One region of the Vreelandella neptunia genome, then DNA from elsewhere that is predicted to be linked to it. Evidence: riboswitches for the same ligand, from Rfam matches in the RefSeq annotation. Region 1 holds a riboswitch; the other holds the start of a gene.
What was found. Region 1 has a riboswitch for thiamine pyrophosphate ahead of SR894_RS14045 (SLC5/6 family protein). Riboswitches for the same ligand answer to the same signal wherever they lie in the genome.
Positions count from the first base shown of each region.

Region 2: linked by a shared signal. The riboswitch ahead of thiM (hydroxyethylthiazole kinase) and the one ahead of SR894_RS14045 (SLC5/6 family protein) in region 1 are both predicted to bind thiamine pyrophosphate.

Region 1 is NZ_CP140255.1:3,002,689-3,011,299, reverse strand. It holds gene SR894_RS14065 (zinc-binding metallopeptidase family protein) at 1-153, opposite strand, end outside; gene SR894_RS14060 (CoA-acylating methylmalonate-semialdehyde dehydrogenase) at 428-1,927, shown strand; gene SR894_RS14055 (hypothetical protein) at 2,008-2,700, opposite strand; gene SR894_RS14050 (peroxidase-related enzyme) at 2,877-3,458, shown strand; TPP riboswitch at 3,585-3,691, shown strand; gene SR894_RS14045 (SLC5/6 family protein) at 3,681-5,054, shown strand; gene SR894_RS14040 (diguanylate cyclase domain-containing protein) at 5,124-6,548, shown strand; gene SR894_RS14035 (magnesium transporter CorA family protein) at 6,574-7,542, shown strand; gene SR894_RS14030 (NnrU family protein) at 7,709-8,287, shown strand; gene SR894_RS14025 (alcohol dehydrogenase catalytic domain-containing protein) at 8,319-8,611, shown strand, end outside.
Region 2 is NZ_CP140255.1:140,235-148,845, forward strand. It holds gene SR894_RS00725 (DMT family transporter) at 1-143, shown strand, start outside; gene trhP (prephenate-dependent tRNA uridine(34) hydroxylase TrhP) at 264-1,655, shown strand; gene SR894_RS00735 (DODA-type extradiol aromatic ring-opening family dioxygenase) at 1,648-2,385, opposite strand; gene SR894_RS00740 (DoxX family protein) at 2,471-2,908, opposite strand; gene SR894_RS00745 (LysR family transcriptional regulator) at 2,987-3,907, opposite strand; gene thiE (thiamine phosphate synthase) at 3,904-4,536, opposite strand; gene thiM (hydroxyethylthiazole kinase) at 4,526-5,335, opposite strand; TPP riboswitch at 5,359-5,457, opposite strand; gene SR894_RS00760 (hypothetical protein) at 5,635-5,979, opposite strand; gene gloA (lactoylglutathione lyase) at 6,224-6,760, shown strand; gene SR894_RS00770 (DUF6164 family protein) at 6,770-7,138, shown strand; gene SR894_RS00775 (cupin domain-containing protein) at 7,135-7,800, opposite strand; gene ampC (class C beta-lactamase) at 7,992-8,611, opposite strand, start outside.

The sequences.
Region 1 (8,611 bases):
TGGGTGAGTACAGCGATAGCCACCGTTATCCATAGGCTCAATGGCCACGATATTGCTACAAGCAGGGCACCAGCCTACTTGTGACTGACAGGCAAGGCAGTGGGTGTTTTCGTAGAACAGCGGATTGCCACAGCGGCAGCTAAAGGTCTGCATAGATAAATCCCTGTGTTTAAACACGAGCTTTCGCCGCGGGCGATCCGCAAGTCTGCGGCACACTGATTAGCCGAAGCATAGCCAGCGCGACGCTACAATGGAAAGGCTAATTGACGTCTTGCTACAGATTTTGTTTACTCACGAGATACTTAGTTGACGTTAACGTCAACTTGCTGCTATACCCTGTGTACTTGTCTTACCGCGATGAATTTTAAAAACAGCTTTTTTAACACTCGCACCCATAACAACCACAACCATAAATAGGAGCAATGCTATGTCCGTTCGCGAAATTCCCATGTATATCGATGGTCAGCCCGTGAAGTCGCAAAGCCAGGAATGGCGCGACGTGGTCAACCCCGCGACGCAAGAGGTGGTGGCTCGTGTGCCGTTCTGTACCGCTGACGAAGTGGAGCGTGCCATCAGCAGCTCTAAAGAGGCGTTCAAGGAGTGGCGTAAAGTGCCGCTGGGTAAGCGCATGCGCATTATGCTCAAGCTGCAGGCGCTGATTCGCGACAATACCGCTGAACTGGCGGCACTTATCACCGAGGAGCACGGTAAAACCCTGCCCGATGCGGAAGGCGAAGTGGGGCGTGGTCTGGAAGTGGTAGAGCACGCTTGCTCGATTACCTCGCTGCAGTTGGGTGAATTAGCTGAGAATGCGGCCAATGAGGTGGACGTTTACACCATGCACCAACCGCTGGGTGTGGGGGCGGGGATTACTGCCTTTAACTTCCCGATTATGTTGCCCTGCTTTATGTTCCCGCTGGCGATTGCCACCGGTAATACCTTTGTTCTTAAGCCCTCCGAGCAAGATCCAAGTTCCACCATGCGCTTAGTGGAGCTAGCCCACGAAGCGGGTGTCCCTGCGGGCGTACTCAACGTGGTGCACGGTGGCCCAGACGTGGCCAACCAAATCGCTGATCATCAGGATATCAAAGCGCTCTCGTTCATCGGCTCCACCCACGTAGGGTCACTGCTGTATAATCGGGCAGCAGCAGCGGGCAAACGTATGCAGGCGATGATGGGCGCCAAGAATCACTGTGTGGTGATGCCCGATGCTAACCGTAGTCAGGCGATCAATAACCTGCTGGGCTCAGCCTTTGGCGCTGCGGGCCAACGCTGCATGGCAAACTCGGTGGTGGTACTGGTCGGGGAGGCGCGCGAGTGGTTAAGCGATATTGTCGATGCGGCGCGAGCAATGAAAGTAGGCCCAGGCACCCAGCTCGATGCGGATTTGGGACCACTGGTGTCTCCCGCTGCCCGTGACCGTGTACTGCGGTTAATCGATGCAGGGGAGAAAGAGGGCGCCAAACTGATGGTCGATGGTCGTAAGGTCGAGGTAGAGGGTTACCCCAACGGTAACTTCGTGGGGCCGACCCTGTTTGCCGATGTAACCGCCGATATGACGATTTACCGGGAAGAGATTTTTGGCCCCGTGCTGTGTGTGGTCAGTGTTGAAACCCTGGATGAGGCGATTGCCTTTATCAATGCCAATCCTAACGGCAACGGTACCTCCATTTTTACTAACTCAGGCTGGGTTGCGCGCCGGTTTGAAACCGATATCGACGTTGGACAAATTGGTATTAACGTGCCAATCCCTGTACCGGTCGCATACTTCAGTTTCACTGGTTCAAGGGCTTCAAAATTGGGAGATTTGGGCCCTAATGGTAAGCAGGCGATTGCGTTCTGGACACAAACAAAAACGGTGACAGCGCGTTGGTTTGAACCAGAAAATGTTTCCAGCGGTATCAATAGCACAATTTCACTGGGCTAAAGAACGCTTCCTGTATTAACGAAAATTGGCCCTGTATAAAAAACAGGGTCAATTGACGGAAGCTTACTGGCTGTTCTGGCTTAAAAATTATCGAATAAAGGCAGGCTTTCTTCGAGCAGTTGCTCGATGGGGCCGAGCTGGCTTTCATGTAACACTAAAAGCGACTCCTCATGTATGAAGTTGTCAGCGGATGGAACCAGCAGGGCGAACTCACCCTCTTCAAGGTGAAATTCGTGTATTTCACGCATACCCAGCGGTGTCATGCACTGCGTGCAGCGGTAGTTGTCATCTTCGCCATAAATCAGCCGGTGGTACATCTTAAACAGCGTATATAGAGCTAAACCGCCTTCAAATGCTGGCCATCTCGCTGGTGTTTCGCGAATGTCGCTATTTAGATCTTGCCCCTCGGCTTCGGCCTCTGCAATGGCATCGGCGAGTGGCGCAGCAAGAATGGCGTTTTTGTCAGCAGGGAGCGGCGTGTTGTGCTTCGAGGCGTGTTCGAAGTCCTGTACCGCGCGCTTGAAGTCAGACACTCCGCCGAGGGAGTAGTCGACATGCTGTAGGTCTTCTGGCTCAAAGCCGCCGTTTTCCCAGCCATGGATAACACGGAGTGTCATTTGACCCCGTTTCATTGGGCGGGCAAGCAACATATGCAGCATGATACGAATGTGCAGCTGACGCTCATCGGTATCATTTTCGAACGCTCGATAGGGGTCAGCAAACAGCTCATGCAGCCGACCAGGGGTATGTTCCTTGGCTTCTTTTTGGTTCATGGCAGTGTCCCTTTGAACGAACTGTTTATTAAGAGTAACGCGCGGTTTTTATCACAGATCGATGTATCAGTATGGCGAGTAGGGCGGCTGATTAAAAGCACCTTAATTTAGCTTTTTGTTAACATCAGCTAAACCTTTTTTACCAGATATTTAAATTTAACAATAAAGAGGTGAGTATGTCTGCATCATTAAGTCGTTTTAACGTGCCTGAAACACTGGATAATCTGCCGGAAGATATACGCAGTACCATTTTAGCGGTTCAGGAAAAAGCGGGGTTTGTGCCCAATGTCTTTCTGATGTTGGCCCATCGCCCTGCTGAATTTCGTGCTTTTTTTGCTTATCACGATGCGCTCATGGAGCGCGAGTCGGACACGCTCACCAAAGCCGAAAAAGAGATGATTGTGGTCGCTACCAGTGCGCGTAATCACTGCTTATATTGTGTAGTCGCTCACGGTGCCCTGGTGCGCATTTACAGTAAAGACCCGCTACTCGCTGACCAGGTGGCGATCAACCATCGGGTGGCGCCAATTAGCGAGCGCCACCGGGTAATGCTTGATTTTGCTATGCACTGCGCTATCGATGTGGGTGAAATGACCGATGAATGGCTCTCCCGCTTGCTGGAAGTTGGCTTTAGCCAAGAGGATTGTTGGGACATTGGCGCCATCGCGGCGTTTTTTGGCCTGTCGAATCGGTTGGTCACCCTGGCGGGCACGCCGCCCAATGAGGAGTTCTACCTGATGGGGCGCGTGCCCCGCTAAGAGGCCACCGTACTACCTCAACTTTACTAAGCTGTGCTTTTGATTGAGAATAGTTCTTGAGATGGCACTTGGATAAGTACTGAAAAAACGTACTTAGAAAAAGCGCTTAGCAAAAACACCTACATTCACTGTCGCCAGGGGAGCCCTGCTCAAAAGGGCTGAGATGCGCGCTGCGCAGACCCTGGAACCTGATCCGGTTCATACCGGCGGAGGAAGTGCGACATGCTTTACCTAACGTCAGCCGTGCTTGGCGCGGCGCTGTGCTGCTTTGCTTATTTAGGCCTCCGGGCTCGCTGGGTGGATGGCCCGGTTGATGATTACGTCACCGCTCGCAACTCTCAAACGGCGTCTACACTGGGGCTCTCCTTCCTTGCCTCTGGAATGGGCGCATGGATTCTCTTTGCTCCTCCTGAAATCGGCGCCTTTGTCGGGCCGTTGGCCCTGGCAGGCTATGCGTTAGGCTCTGCGCTGCCGTTTATCGTATTAGGGCTGTATGGGCCGAAGATTCGTCGGGCGCTGCCCGAGGGGCGCAGCATCGCCGAGTTTGCGGAAGCGTGCTATGGCCCTGGTGTAAGGCGCTGGGTAACGCTGGTATCTATAGCCTATATGGCCTGCTTTTTAGCCGCCGAGCTAACCGCCATTGGGGCGATCACTGCCTTACTTTCCGAGGTGCCACCTGCACTGGTGATTATTGGTGTGGCGCTTACCACGCTGGTTTATACCGCAGCGGGAGGCCTGCGTGCCAGCCTTGCCACTGACCGTTGGCAGGCGTGGTTGTTGCTGGTACTGCTGTGTGTGGTCGGTGGCATGGCGCTATGGCGGCTTCCCACTATTCCCAGTGGAGCTGCGCTTCCAGCCATTCCTATCACCAATGCGCTCAGCGTAGCGTTAACCCTGGTGATTGCTGTTACCGCGGCCAATCTCTTCCACCAAGGCTATTGGCAGCGCGTTTGGGCCGCTCAAGATGATCAAAGTTTAGGACGCGGGGCATGGTTAGGTGGCGCGATGACGGTCGTCGTCGTCATGGTGATTGGCGGATTGGGGGTGTTGGCCGCGATGAGCGGTGTCTCTCTGGGGGAGCCGCCGATGCCATTTTTTGCTCTGTTAAGCGATGCTCCTGTTTGGCTGACGCTACCCGCCTTAGTATTAGCGGTGACGTTAGTCGCCTCCAGCGTTGATACGCTGCAAAACGGTATTGCCTCGCTGGTGGTCGCGCGCAGCGAGCACAAGGGCGTTTCACTGGTGGCTGCCCGCTGGGTAACGGTGGTGGTGATGATTCCGGTGGTATTGATTGCCTTACAGGGGCTGTCGGTACTCCGGCTATTTTTGATTGCCGACCTGCTGTGTGCCGCCATTGTGGTGCCTGTACTGCTAGGCTTGTGGCAACGAATGACGCCGCTTGCGGCCATTGCGGGCGGCCTCGCGGGGTTGCTGGGCGCCATTCTCCCTGGGTGGTTAAGCCAAGGAAGCTTGGTCGCCGGGGTGGTGGCCGCCAGTTTTCCGGGCAGTATTCCTACCTTGGGGCCATTCGTCGGCGCATTAGTCGCCTCAACGCTAATGAGTGTGCTGCTCGCGGGGTTAAATAGAAAGAGGTGACTTTTAAGCACTAAAGGGCTGATCGCGTTATGCTGTTAGAATAATAGCTACCTCATGGTTGATATGACAATGAGCTTCCCCATAGCACCTGACGAAGATGCTCGCTTAGCAGCCCTTTATGAGCTTGAACTTCTAGACACCCCCGATGAACCTGCTTTTGACCGGGTCACCAGATTGGTGACCAAATTGCTAAGTGTGCCTATCTCGACGGTGACGCTAGTAGATGCTAAACGGCAGTGGTTTAAGTCAAGCATTGGCGTTGAGCCCCAGGAAACATCTCGCGATGTGGCTTTCTGTGCTTATACCATCATGTGCCCAGAGCCATTTATTGTTGAAGATGCCAGTCAAGATCCCCGTTTTGCTCAAAGCCCTCTGGTGACTGGCCCCGAAGGCATTCGTTTTTATGTGGGGATTCCATTACGGTCTATGCAAGGCTTGGCACTAGGGTCACTCTGCGCGCTCGACACCAAACCACGCGTCGTTAGCGAGGATGAGCTAGCGGCTCTCCAGGACTTAGCGGCAATAGCGACAGAGGAAGTTCATTTGCGAGAGCGGCTGGTGCTGGAGAAGAAAAACGCCCAGGCATTTCAGCAGGCGCTGAATGAGCTACATCAAAGTATGGAACGCCAAATTGAGCGGCGTACCAATGAACTCAATTTGGTTATTGAGTCAGCTTATGACGCCTATATTAGCATTGATGCCGACGACGTTATTTTGGACTGGAACCGCGCAGCAGAAGTGATGTTTGGTTGGCCACGCAAAGAAACACTGGCAAGGACGATAACGCAGCTGATTTTTCCTGCCGGGCTGCCCCCCAGTAATAACCGTGCTGCTATCACCTCTACGGCACGGCGTCAGGATGGTACTGAGCTGCCTGTTGAAGTTCGTATTAAGACGCTAATGATTGATGGCCGCGAGCGGCGAAGCCTTTTTATCCACGATATTACCGAACGTCAGCAGCTTGAGCGACTGCGTGATCAGCAGGCCCGTGAAGATGCGCTTACCAAACTACCTAACCGAAGAGCCTTGGATGAGCGCTTACCTGAAGCCATGGCCCGTACTCGACGCTCCCAACAACCCCTAGCCGTTCTGTTTATGGATCTGGATGGTTTCAAGGCAATTAACGATACCCATGGGCATGCCATGGGCGATGAACTGTTGCGCGTGATTGCTAAAAGATTGGCGACAACGGTACGCGAAACCGACTATATCGCGCGCTGGGCCGGGGACGAGTTTGTCTTGCTATTGGAGGGCAGTGAGCCCACGACAATCGAGCCGCTGGCCAATAAACTAGTTCAGGTGGTGCAAGAGCCGCTGGTCTCTAGTAATGCCGCGTTACATGTCAGCGTTAGTATTGGGGTTGCCTTATATTTACCAGCGAGTGCCGAGACCTCCAATGAACTGTTAAAGCGCGCCGATGTGGCTATGTATGAAGCTAAACGTTCTGGAAAAGCCCAAGTACGTATCGCCCAGCCTTTGGATAGTGCTTGTTAAGACCGGTTAACATTCAAGGACGACCATGATTCGAACTATTATGACTACCCCAGAGGGTGAAACTCACGAGGGGGATGAACGCTTGTTAGCCATCTGGCAGACTACGCCTGACAGCCATATCTGGATCGATATGCAGGGGGAGTCCCAACAAAGCGAGCGTGCGATTTTAGAGGCGTTTGAGTTTCACCCGATGGCGATTCAAGATGCCCACAAAGAGCGTCACCCGCCGAAAATCGAAGAGTTTGACAACCACACGCTGATTATTTATCGCGGTATCTCATCCTTTGATGCTGAACTCAATTATTTGCCTCAGCAGGTCTGCTTTTTTGTCGGCGAACGTTTTTTAGTGACGCTTCACCCTGGCCAAGCGCTCTCAATTGAACGGCTATTCAACGAGCACGGCAAGGCTTTGCTGGCTCACTCGCCAGAGCACGTCGCACTGAGGGTGATGTATATTTCAGCAGGCTTTTATATCGATAGCCTGCTTGAGTTCGAAACGGCGTTAAGTGATCTTGAAGACGAACTGCTGGAAAATGGTAATGATGTGTTAATGCGCAAGATTATCACTTACCGTTCCCGGCTGGTAAAAATGCGCCGCATTTTTAGTTACCACCAGGGGATCACCCAAGAACTCATCGCTTATGACTATGAGCACTTGCCGCGGGAAGAGACTGAAACCCTACATGCAATCAACGATGTGGCGGATCGCTTTGAGCGTCTCTACACCTTGACTCAAATGTACTACGACATTTGTGGTGACTTAATCGATGGCTATATCTCTATCTCCTCCCATCAGCTAAATATCACCATGCGCGTTCTCACGGTCATTACCGCGATCTTTGTTCCTCTAACGTTTATCGCCGGGATTTACGGCATGAACTTCGAAAATATGCCCGAGCTGCGCTATCAGTACGGCTACTTTTTTGTCTTGGGGGCGATGCTGGGGATCGGTGGGGCGCTGATTTGGCTATTTAAGCGCAAGCATTGGTTTTAAAAACGGGTTTTAAGGACTGATTTTAGCCTCGCCAGGAAACGGCTCACCAGGAAACGAAAAGTTGACGTATGCATAGGTGGTCAGCGGCTGAGTGTGGCATCCTCTTGAGCGACCAAGACTATAAGGCATAAAGCCGTCGACTAGCGTTTTCACTGGGAGTTGTTCCATGACGATTATGATTTTCGGGCTGCTGATTTTTTTAGGCAGCCACTCTGTACGTATCTTTGCTGAAAACTGGCGTCAGCAGCAGATTGCAAAACACGGCGAAACCACTTGGAAAGTCGCCTATTCGGCGGTATCCATCGTTGGCCTGGCCATTGCTATATACGGTTTTGGCCAGATGCGCCTCGATCCTATCTATATCTGGTACCCGCCAATGGGAATGCGCCATGCGGTGGCGCTGCTGATGGTGCCCGCCTTTATTATGCTGGTGGCGGCCTACATTCCGCATAATGCGATTAAGGCCAAGCTTGGCCATCCAATGATGCTGGCGGTCAAAATCTGGGCGTTTGCCCATCTGCTGGCCAACGGTCGCTTGGGCGAGATTATCTTTTTTGCTGCCTTTCTTATCTGGGCTATCCTGGCATTTAAAAGCGCCAAAAAGCGCGGCCGCCTTACGCCACCAGCGCCCGTTAGCACTAATAAAATGGCCACCATTGCTACCGTACTCGTAGGCTTGGTAGCGTATGTGGTGTTTGCCTTTTACTTGCACGCAGTGCTGATTGGCGTACCTGTTTTTAGCTAATCGAGCGTTAGCCCAACTTAGGAGTCACTCCATGGCCGAGACGACACACACGGTGCCCAATACCATGGCTGCCATGCTATTGACCGGACATGGCGGTATCGAAAAGCTGGAATATCATCAGGATGTCGCCACGCCGCAGCCCAAAGCGGGCGAAGTGCTGGTGCAGGTGACCGCCACGGCGAAGAACAACACTGATCGCAAGGCGCGTGAAGGGCTGTACCCTACCAAGGATAAGGGCGATGTTACCTCCTTCGCCATGGGCGGTACGCCAACGTTAACCTTCCCGCGTATTCAAGGCGCCGATGTCGCTGGCCGCATAGTAGC
Region 2 (8,611 bases), 2.1 Mb from region 1:
GGGCGGTACTGTTGGGCTGGTGGTTTTGGGGTGAAATGCCAGATCTCTGGGTCTGGGTAGGCAGCGCCTTGATAATGGGCAGCGGGCTAGCGGTGGCGTATCACGACCGGCGCACGACCCTGAAACGTCGTCCAACGGCGTGACTATTTGATCTAGGTCACGGAAGCCGTGAGCTTGCCAAAACGACGGGGTTGGGCTGGTTATAATCCAGGCCTTTCATCGCAGCCCGCTGCGAGCCATCGTCCTGATCACGGTGACCGTCTATGCAAGCCCCCGAACGACTTAAGCAAGCTCCCGAACTCCTTTCCCCTGCCGGCACCTTTAAGAACATGCGTTATGCGTTTGCCTATGGGGCTGATGCGGTTTACGCGGGGCAGCCGCGCTACTCTCTCCGGGTGCGCAACAACGATTTTAAAATTGATAACTTACATCGTGGTATCGAGTACGCCCATGCCCGAGGCAAGCAGTTTTACGTGGCCTCCAACATTGCCCCCCACAACAGCAAGCTGAAAACCTACCTCCAGGATATGGCGCCGGTGATTGAGGCAAGGCCCGATGCGCTGATTATGTCGGATCCCGGCCTGATTATGATGGTGCGTGATCGCTGGCCGGAACAAGCCATCCACCTCTCGGTGCAATCGAATGTCGTCAACTGGGCTGCCGCCCAATTCTGGCAGCGGCAAGGTATCAGCCGCATCATTTTGTCCCGGGAGCTGTCACTGGAAGAGATCGGCGAAATACGCGAGCAGTGCCCAGGCTTAGAGATCGAAACCTTTGTCCACGGCGCACTGTGTATCGCCTATTCAGGGCGTTGCCTGCTGTCGGGTTACTTCAATCATCGCGATCCTAACCAAGGCACCTGCACCAACGCGTGTCGCTGGAAATACAACACCATAGCGGCAACCCACGATGACACGGGCGACTTAATAGCCGCCCAAGGCAGTGGTAGCGTAGCGGCCGACAGTCCAGACGAGCTCTCGGCCCTGATTGAAGACGTTTCCCGCCCTGGCAAGCTGATGCCTGTGTATGAAGATGAACACGGCACCTACATCATGAACTCCAAGGATCTGCGCGCGGTGCAGCATGTTGCTCGGCTGACGCAAATGGGCGTGGCATCGCTAAAGATTGAAGGGCGCACCAAGTCCCACTACTACGTCGCGCGTACAGCGCAAGTCTATCGGCAAGCCATTGATGACGCCGTCGCTGGGCGCCCCTTTAACAAACGGCTAATGGATGAACTTGAGAACCTGGCGAATAGAGGCTACACCGAAGGCTTCTATCAACGCCATGTGCACGGCGAGTTCCAAAGCTATGAGCAGGGGCATTCCATCGGCGTTCACCAGCAGTTCGTCGGTGAAGTGCTGGGGTTTGATCCGGCTCGTGGCAGGTTGGAAGTCGAGGTTAAAAACCGCTTTGAAGTGGGGGATGGTATGGAGCTTATGTTGCCAGGTGGCAATCACCGCTTCGTGCTCGAGCATATCGAGAATTTGCGAGGTGAATCGCAAAGCGCAGCGCCTGGCTCGGGGCATCGCGTTCGAATTCCCCTCCCCAAGGTCAGCATCACCCCTGAACAGCTTGAGTTTGCGCTGTTAATGCGTGATCTCGCGCCTTCCAGCGCAGCACAACCTGAATCGTTAGGGGTAGCGATCAGCTAAACGCATAAACGTCCATCGCAAGCACACCGTGCTCAACGCTGTGGTGCAGCTGTTTTGCGTCGCCTCCTGCCCCCATGGCCACCAGCAATGGCTGAAAGTGTTCAGGGGTCGGGTGGTTCTTCAGCGCGTTGGGTGCGCGCTCCCAGCTAAGCAACGCTTCACGATCGTTGGCGATAAGGCACTCGCTTACCCAAGTGGCAAACTCATCTACCCAGGCGGGCACAGGGCTCTCCTGGGGCATGATTTCATACAGGTTATGGGTCAGGCTGCCCGAGCCGATCACCAAAATCCCCTCTTCCCGCAGCGCCGACAGGCGCTCGCCCAGCGTGGCCAGCTCCGCATTGCTCCAGCGCACCGGAAGCGACAGCGAGACAACCGGCACATTGGCGTCAGGAAACATCAGTGAAAGGGGCACCCAGGCGCCGTGATCCAGGCCGCGCTCTACCCGCTCGGCGCCCAGTAACACGGCCAGTCGTTCGGCCAGTTCAGGTTCGCCAGGGGCGGGATACTGGCACTCGAAAAGCGCCCGAGGGAAGCCGCCAAAGTCGTGAATGGTTTCTGGCTTGGCGCTGGTGCTGACCTTAAGCGCCAGGCTCTCCCAGTGCGCTGAGACCACCACCACCGCCTTGGGCGCAAGCTGCCTGCCCAGTTCACGTAGAAAGGCATGAGCCGGGGTTTTATTGAGGGCCAGCATGGGCGAACCATGGGAAATAAACAGGCTAGGTAACATGAGTGAGTCTCCTCAGCAGCATGGCCAACGCTGGCGGTAAGCAAGCGCTGGCAATAGGGTTAGGTGATAGTTTTAGGTGATAGTGTTAGGTGAATCGGTTACTTAGCACCCAGCGGCCGCTGCCCAGGCCCGCTTGCACGATTAACGCCAGCGTCCAGAACACCGGAAATTCCCAACCGCCGCCGGCATTTGAGAACATCCAGCCGTTGCCAAGATGCACCCACGCAGCGCCAAGCAGTACCGGCACCAGGGCCAGGCTCACCCAGCGGGTATAAACACCCAGAATCAGGGCGGCGCCACCGCCTACTTCGGCAGCAATGGTCAAGTAAGCCAGAAACCCTGGTAAACCCAGTGATTCAAAATAGCCGACGGTGCCCGGCAGGGTAAACACAAACACCTTGAGCAAACCGTGGGCAAGAGCCATCACACCCAGTGCGACGCGCAGTAGTGAGATGGCCTGGGGTTGTAAAGAGTGCTGTACAGAGGGCTGTAGAGAGGGGGCAGAGTGAGTATGCGTTGTCATCGTAGTAGCTTCCATCGAGTGGTTGATAAAGCTACTTTACCGTCGAGTGAGCGTGAGATAATCAGCGTAATTTGCACATCACTGTTGCGTAATGGGCGACAATCCAATGTGCTGCTCCCAAACCGGCGGGTCGCCCCACGCTTCGGTGAGCAGGTCGATGAAGTGTTCAACCTTGGCGGGCAGGTAGCGCCGGGCGGGGTAGAGCGCATGAACATCGAGCAGCACCGCTGGCTCACTGGTCAAGATGGGCACTAAACGCCCGTTGGCGATACTCTCTGTGACCAGAAAACTGGGCTGCTGAGCGATGCCCAGGCCCGCTTCCGCGGCGTGGGTGAGTACATCGCCGTTATTGCTTTCCAGTGGGCCATTGACCGTCAATGACTGCGTGGCAATCTTCCAGTCAGCGCTCTGTTGGCCACTTCGATAGCGCAAGCAGCGGTGCTCGGCAAGGGCTTCAACGCTGCTGGGTTCACCGTGAGCGGCAAGATACGCCGGCGAGGCACAGAACAGCAGGCGGCAACGGGTCAGGCGGCGCGCCACTAGGCTGGAGTCAGGCAGGCTGCCGATACGGATCGCTATGTCGTAACCCTCTTCCAGCAGGTCGACACGGCGGTCGTTCAAATCCAGGCGCACTTCCAGCGCTGGGTGAGTGTGCATAAATTGCGCGACGAGTGGCGCTAGGTAGCGGGTACCAAAGCTCATCGGCCCATTCACGCGCAGCCGCCCGCGCACATCGCTGGTTCCTTGACCCACCTCGGCGGCTGCCTCATCAAGCGCTTGCAGGATCCCTTGGGCTCGGACTAGATAGCGTTCCCCAGCCTCAGTGAGATGGAGCCGTCGCGTGGTGCGTTGTATCAGTCGCGCACCCAATGCCTCTTCCAGTGCCATGACCTGGCGGGATACGCGAGTGCGGGAAATATCCAGCGCTTCAGCAGCGCGGGTATAGCTACCCAGCTCGGCTACCCGCACAAAAGCGGCGATATGCTCTAACTGATTCATGACGCCGAAGCGGCTTGGAAAACCTGAAAAGCGCGCGCTGCCTGGTAAGGATCGGGCTGACCACAAATAGCCGATATTACGGCTAAACCGTTTGCTCCTGCCCGCTGTACGCTAATCGCATGATCCGCTTTCAGTCCGCCAATGGCCACGCTGGGCAGTGGGCACGCCTTGACCAGCGCAGCCAAGCCACCAAAGCCGATGGGCTGGGCGTGATCCTGTTTGCTCTCGGTGGCAAACACCGGGCCAATCCCCACATAATCAAGCAGCTCAAACGGCGTGGCTTGCAGCTGAGTGATGGTATTGATCGACAGGCCGATAATTGCCTGTTCTCCTAACAAACGGCGCGCTTCCTGAACGGCGGCGTCGCTCTGGCCGACATGCAGGCCATCGGCCTGGCTTTCCAGTGCCACCTGCAAGCGGTCGTTAATGATCAGCGGGACACCGGTGCCCGCCAGAAGTGCTTTTAGCCGTTTGGCTTGGGCAATCATCTGTTCATCGCTGGCATGCTTGTCACGCAACTGCACGATGGTGACACCGCCTTTTACCGCTGCCTCGACCGTTTGTTCCAAGCCGTGGTCTCGGCAGAGCGCGGCATCGGTGACCAAATAGAGCGATAGATCAAGCGGCATGAATTGCCTCCAGCTGGGCATGAGTAGTGAGGTCATCAGGGGTGAGTTGATACAGCGCATCCAGCAGCGCCACTTGAAAGCTACCAGGCCCCTGGGCGTTAGCACCCGCCCGCTCACCCGCGACGGCAAAGCAGCCCAGCGCGGCTGCCGTTGCGCCCAGTGGGGCGTCGCGGTTGGCAGCCACAAAGCCTGCCACTAGCGCGCTCAGCCCACAGCCAAGGGTTGTTACGCGGGGCATTAAAGGGTGGCCACCGTTAATACGGTAGTGCCGTGCGCCGTCCGTTACCCAATCACTTTCGCCGGTCATCGCAACAATACAGCCGTGTTTTTGCGCTAATGCTACCGCGGCGTCCACGGCTTGGTCGGTGGCGGCGGTGGAATCCACGCCGCGGCCTTGGCTGGCTAAGCCATTAAGGGCAAGAATTTCAGACGCATTGCCGCGAATCACGCTGGGTTTAGCGGCCAGCAGCTTCGCGCACAGCGTTTGGCGATAGCGCGTGGCGCCAACGGCGACGGGATCTAATACCCAGGGAATATCATGTTGCTGGGCGGTCGCTGTGGCGGTCAGCATCGCATCGGCCCAGTGGGCAGAGATCGTGCCGATATTAATCGACAGCCCCGCGGAAATAGCCGTGAACTCCGCCACCTCTTCAGGCGCATGCAGCATGGCGGGCGAGGCGCCGGTGGCTAACAGCAGGTTGGCAGTGCTGTTCATGGCCACATAGTTGGTCATACAGTGAACCAGCGGGGTGACTGAGCGCAGCGTCTCAAGGTAATCGCCAAGCGAGCGTAGGGTCATAGCATCCTCCCGGCAGGGAGGTGGTAAGCGTTACCACGACTCCCTACGCCGGTGTTATCCGGTTCAGGTTCAAAGGGTGCTTCTCAGCCCACCCGTAACGGAGGGCGCCCCTGTCGAGGGATTACTATCCTTGCCTGAAGTAGCCCTGTAAAGCCCTCCTGCGCCATCGCACATCTCTTTATCGAGCGAAGGTTTACGCGAGGGCGCTGTTAACCCGTCCTTGGGCGCTACTTTCGCCATCCCTGGTCGAAAGACCCTCGCTTCAACCTTCCCTCGCTCCTGTATCGGATAAGTCGAATCTAACGAAACGAAATACGTGTACCGTAGGTAAGCATTTCATCAGGTGTCATCGCTTTACCCTCTACCCCAATCATCTCGTCACCGCACTGGTCGGCGAAAGTCAGCACGCCGTGGGTCAGGCCCAGTTGGCCCAGAGTGTCGCGGATTTCACCGGTGCCCAGAAAAGTACTGACGTGGCCTTTGTTGTCACTCAGGTCAGACACGCCGTTAGCGTGGTGAAAGCGCACTTTGTAAATTCCATCCATCGACTCGACTTCAACAATCGGCGAAAAACCGTTGTGAAGCGCATTGGCAAGCTGTTTCAGGGTCAGCTGGTCTCCCAGCGTCATATCAATCGCACTCATGGAAAGCTCCTGGTAGACGCCTCAAAGGTGGGGCATCACGCATGTTGCGGGGACTACTTTTGTAAAGCTTATGAATAATAAGTGTAGGGTTTTTGTTTAGTATTGCCAGCGCGCTTATCGGTGCCCCGATACGACACTGCCTACGTGCCTGTAAGGACTAGCATTATGGCAATAAAGCCCCCATGGTAAGCGGTATGTGAGGCTCAATAGAGTCAATGAACAGTATTAGCGAGAGGAGAGTGAAATGAGTTTTCAAGGCGAGCAGCATCCCGGCGTTGTGCCCGCGCCACCTCAGACCCAAGGGTTTCGTTTAAATCACACCATGCTGCGGGTAAAAGATCCTGAGCAGGCACTGGCGTTCTACTCCAAGGTGTTTGGTATGCAGGTGATGCGACGGCTGGATTTCGAAGAGATGCAATTCTCGCTCTACTTCCTAGCCAACCTTGAGCCCAGCGACAGCGTGCCGGAAGAGGCGCAAGCGCGTACCGCCTGGACGTTTAGCCAGAAAGGGCTGTTGGAGCTGACCCACAACTGGGGAACCGAAAACCAAGAAGATTTCGCCTATCACGATGGCAATGCCGAGCCCCAAGGCTTTGGGCATATATGCTTCAACGTGCCGGATTTGGCAGCGGCCCAGGCGTGGTTCGACGAGCACGACGTTACCTTCGTCAAGCGCGCCGATCAGGGCAAGATGAAAGATGTTATCTTCGTTAAAGACCCGGACGGCTACTGGATCGAAGTAATTCAAGCAGACCTGATGGTGGGTAAGAGCGACTCTTGAGGCACGCCAATGGCTGAACTACTGTTCCGATTGCGCCATGTGACCGATGAAGAGGCCATGGAGGTGCGTGACCTGCTGGCCGCCCATGGCTTTGATACCTACGAAACCCAGGCGGGCTTTTTCCGCCTGGGGGTCGATGCTATTTGGCTGCGCAACCCGCATCAGCACGACGCAGCCATCGCGGCGTTAGAGGCCTATCAGGCAGAGCGTCTTGAGCGCGCCCAGCGCGAGCACCAGGAGGCGGTTGAGCGGGGTGACGCCGAGACGCTGTGGCGTCGCTTGGCCGCTCATCCGCTGCAGGTCGTGCTAGTGCTGCTAGCCGTGGGGCTTATTGCCGCCCTTACGCTACTGCCATTCCTGGGCCTATCGCGCGCCTAAGCTGCGGGCAGGTGGCCGCGTTTGAGGTACATCATAACGCCATCATCACCGGCGGTGAGTGCCGGTGCCGCGCCGCTGGGGTAGCGACACCAGGTGCCTGCGGTGTAACTCTGTTCGCTATCGCTTAGCGTACCTTCCAGTATCAAAAACTCCAGTCCACCCCGCAGCGTAGGGTAGGTAATGGAGGTGCTCGCCGACCAGCGCTCCAGGCTGGTGCGCTCCTGCTTGTAGGTGTGCAGCATTTTATAGGCAATGCGCGGGCGTCGGTCTGGCTGCCAGGGCAGCCGGTGAGCAGGCACCGCCAGCTGTAGCGTGTCGTTGGGGTCAAACTGGTGCAGTTTGACAAAGATCAGCGCGCCTTCCTCGCCAATCTGCGGGGTATGGCCGGTGCCAATGGGGTTTCTCAGGTAGCTGCCCGCCGCATAGCGCCCATGCTCATCGGCAAACACGCCTTCCAGAACCAGAATTTCTTCGCCGCCGCCGTGGGTATGCCGCTCAAACTGCGTATTGGGGGCATAGCGCACAAGGCTAGTAGCGCGAGCAACTTCATCACCAATCCGGTCAAACATCATGCGCTCTACCCCCGCGCTGGGGGAGTCGACCCACTGATACTCTTCCGGGGTAACACAGGCAAAGTGGCTAAAATCGGCGTTTAGACGCATGGGAAAGGGCTCTTCGCAGTGAAGGTAAGTGACGGGGGAGGTTGCTAGTCTCCTTATCGACAGCAAAAAATGCAACTTTCGGTTGTTTGATCTCCGTTATATCGCCATAAAAAACACCCCAATCGTTGGATGGATGTCCAACGATTGGGGCGCAGTTCACGAAGGTGGCATCGGGTTGTCTGGCTGCTTGCTTAAGGCGCTTCAGTCAGCGCAGAAAGAATATGGTGTGCCGCTTCGATGCGCGCCTGATTGGGGTAGTTGCGGTTAGCCAACAGCACAATGCCGATTTGCTCGCTGGGTACAAAGGCCACGTAGTCACCAAAGCCGTTGGTAGCGCCCGTCTTGTTATAGAGCGCTTCCTGCCTGGGGGCTAGCGGTGGGGTTAAGCGGTTGACAGGGTTGGGCTGCAAAATCATCTCAAGCGAGTTGCCTGCCAGCAACTGATCGAGCGCCACCGGGTAGGCATAGCTTTCCCAGCCCAGGCCTTGGGTCATATTGCCGATCTCAAAGTAACCCGTGCGCGTAGCGGCCAAGGCTTGGCTTAGTGGCTCATTAAGCTCAGCACCACTCATATTGGCTTCCACCAGCGTGAGCACGTCCGCGGCAGTCGATTTCAATCCGTAGGCCTGGGCATCCAGCATGCCTGGGTTCACCCGGATGGGCTCATCCTCTTTAGAGTAACCATAGGCATAGTTCGCCTGCTGCGCCTCCGGCACCTGAAAGTAGCTATGCTCAAGCCCTAGCGGTGCGAACAGCACCTCCTCCATAGCCATCTCGAAGGGCTGACCAAGGCTTTGTGCGGCAAGATAAC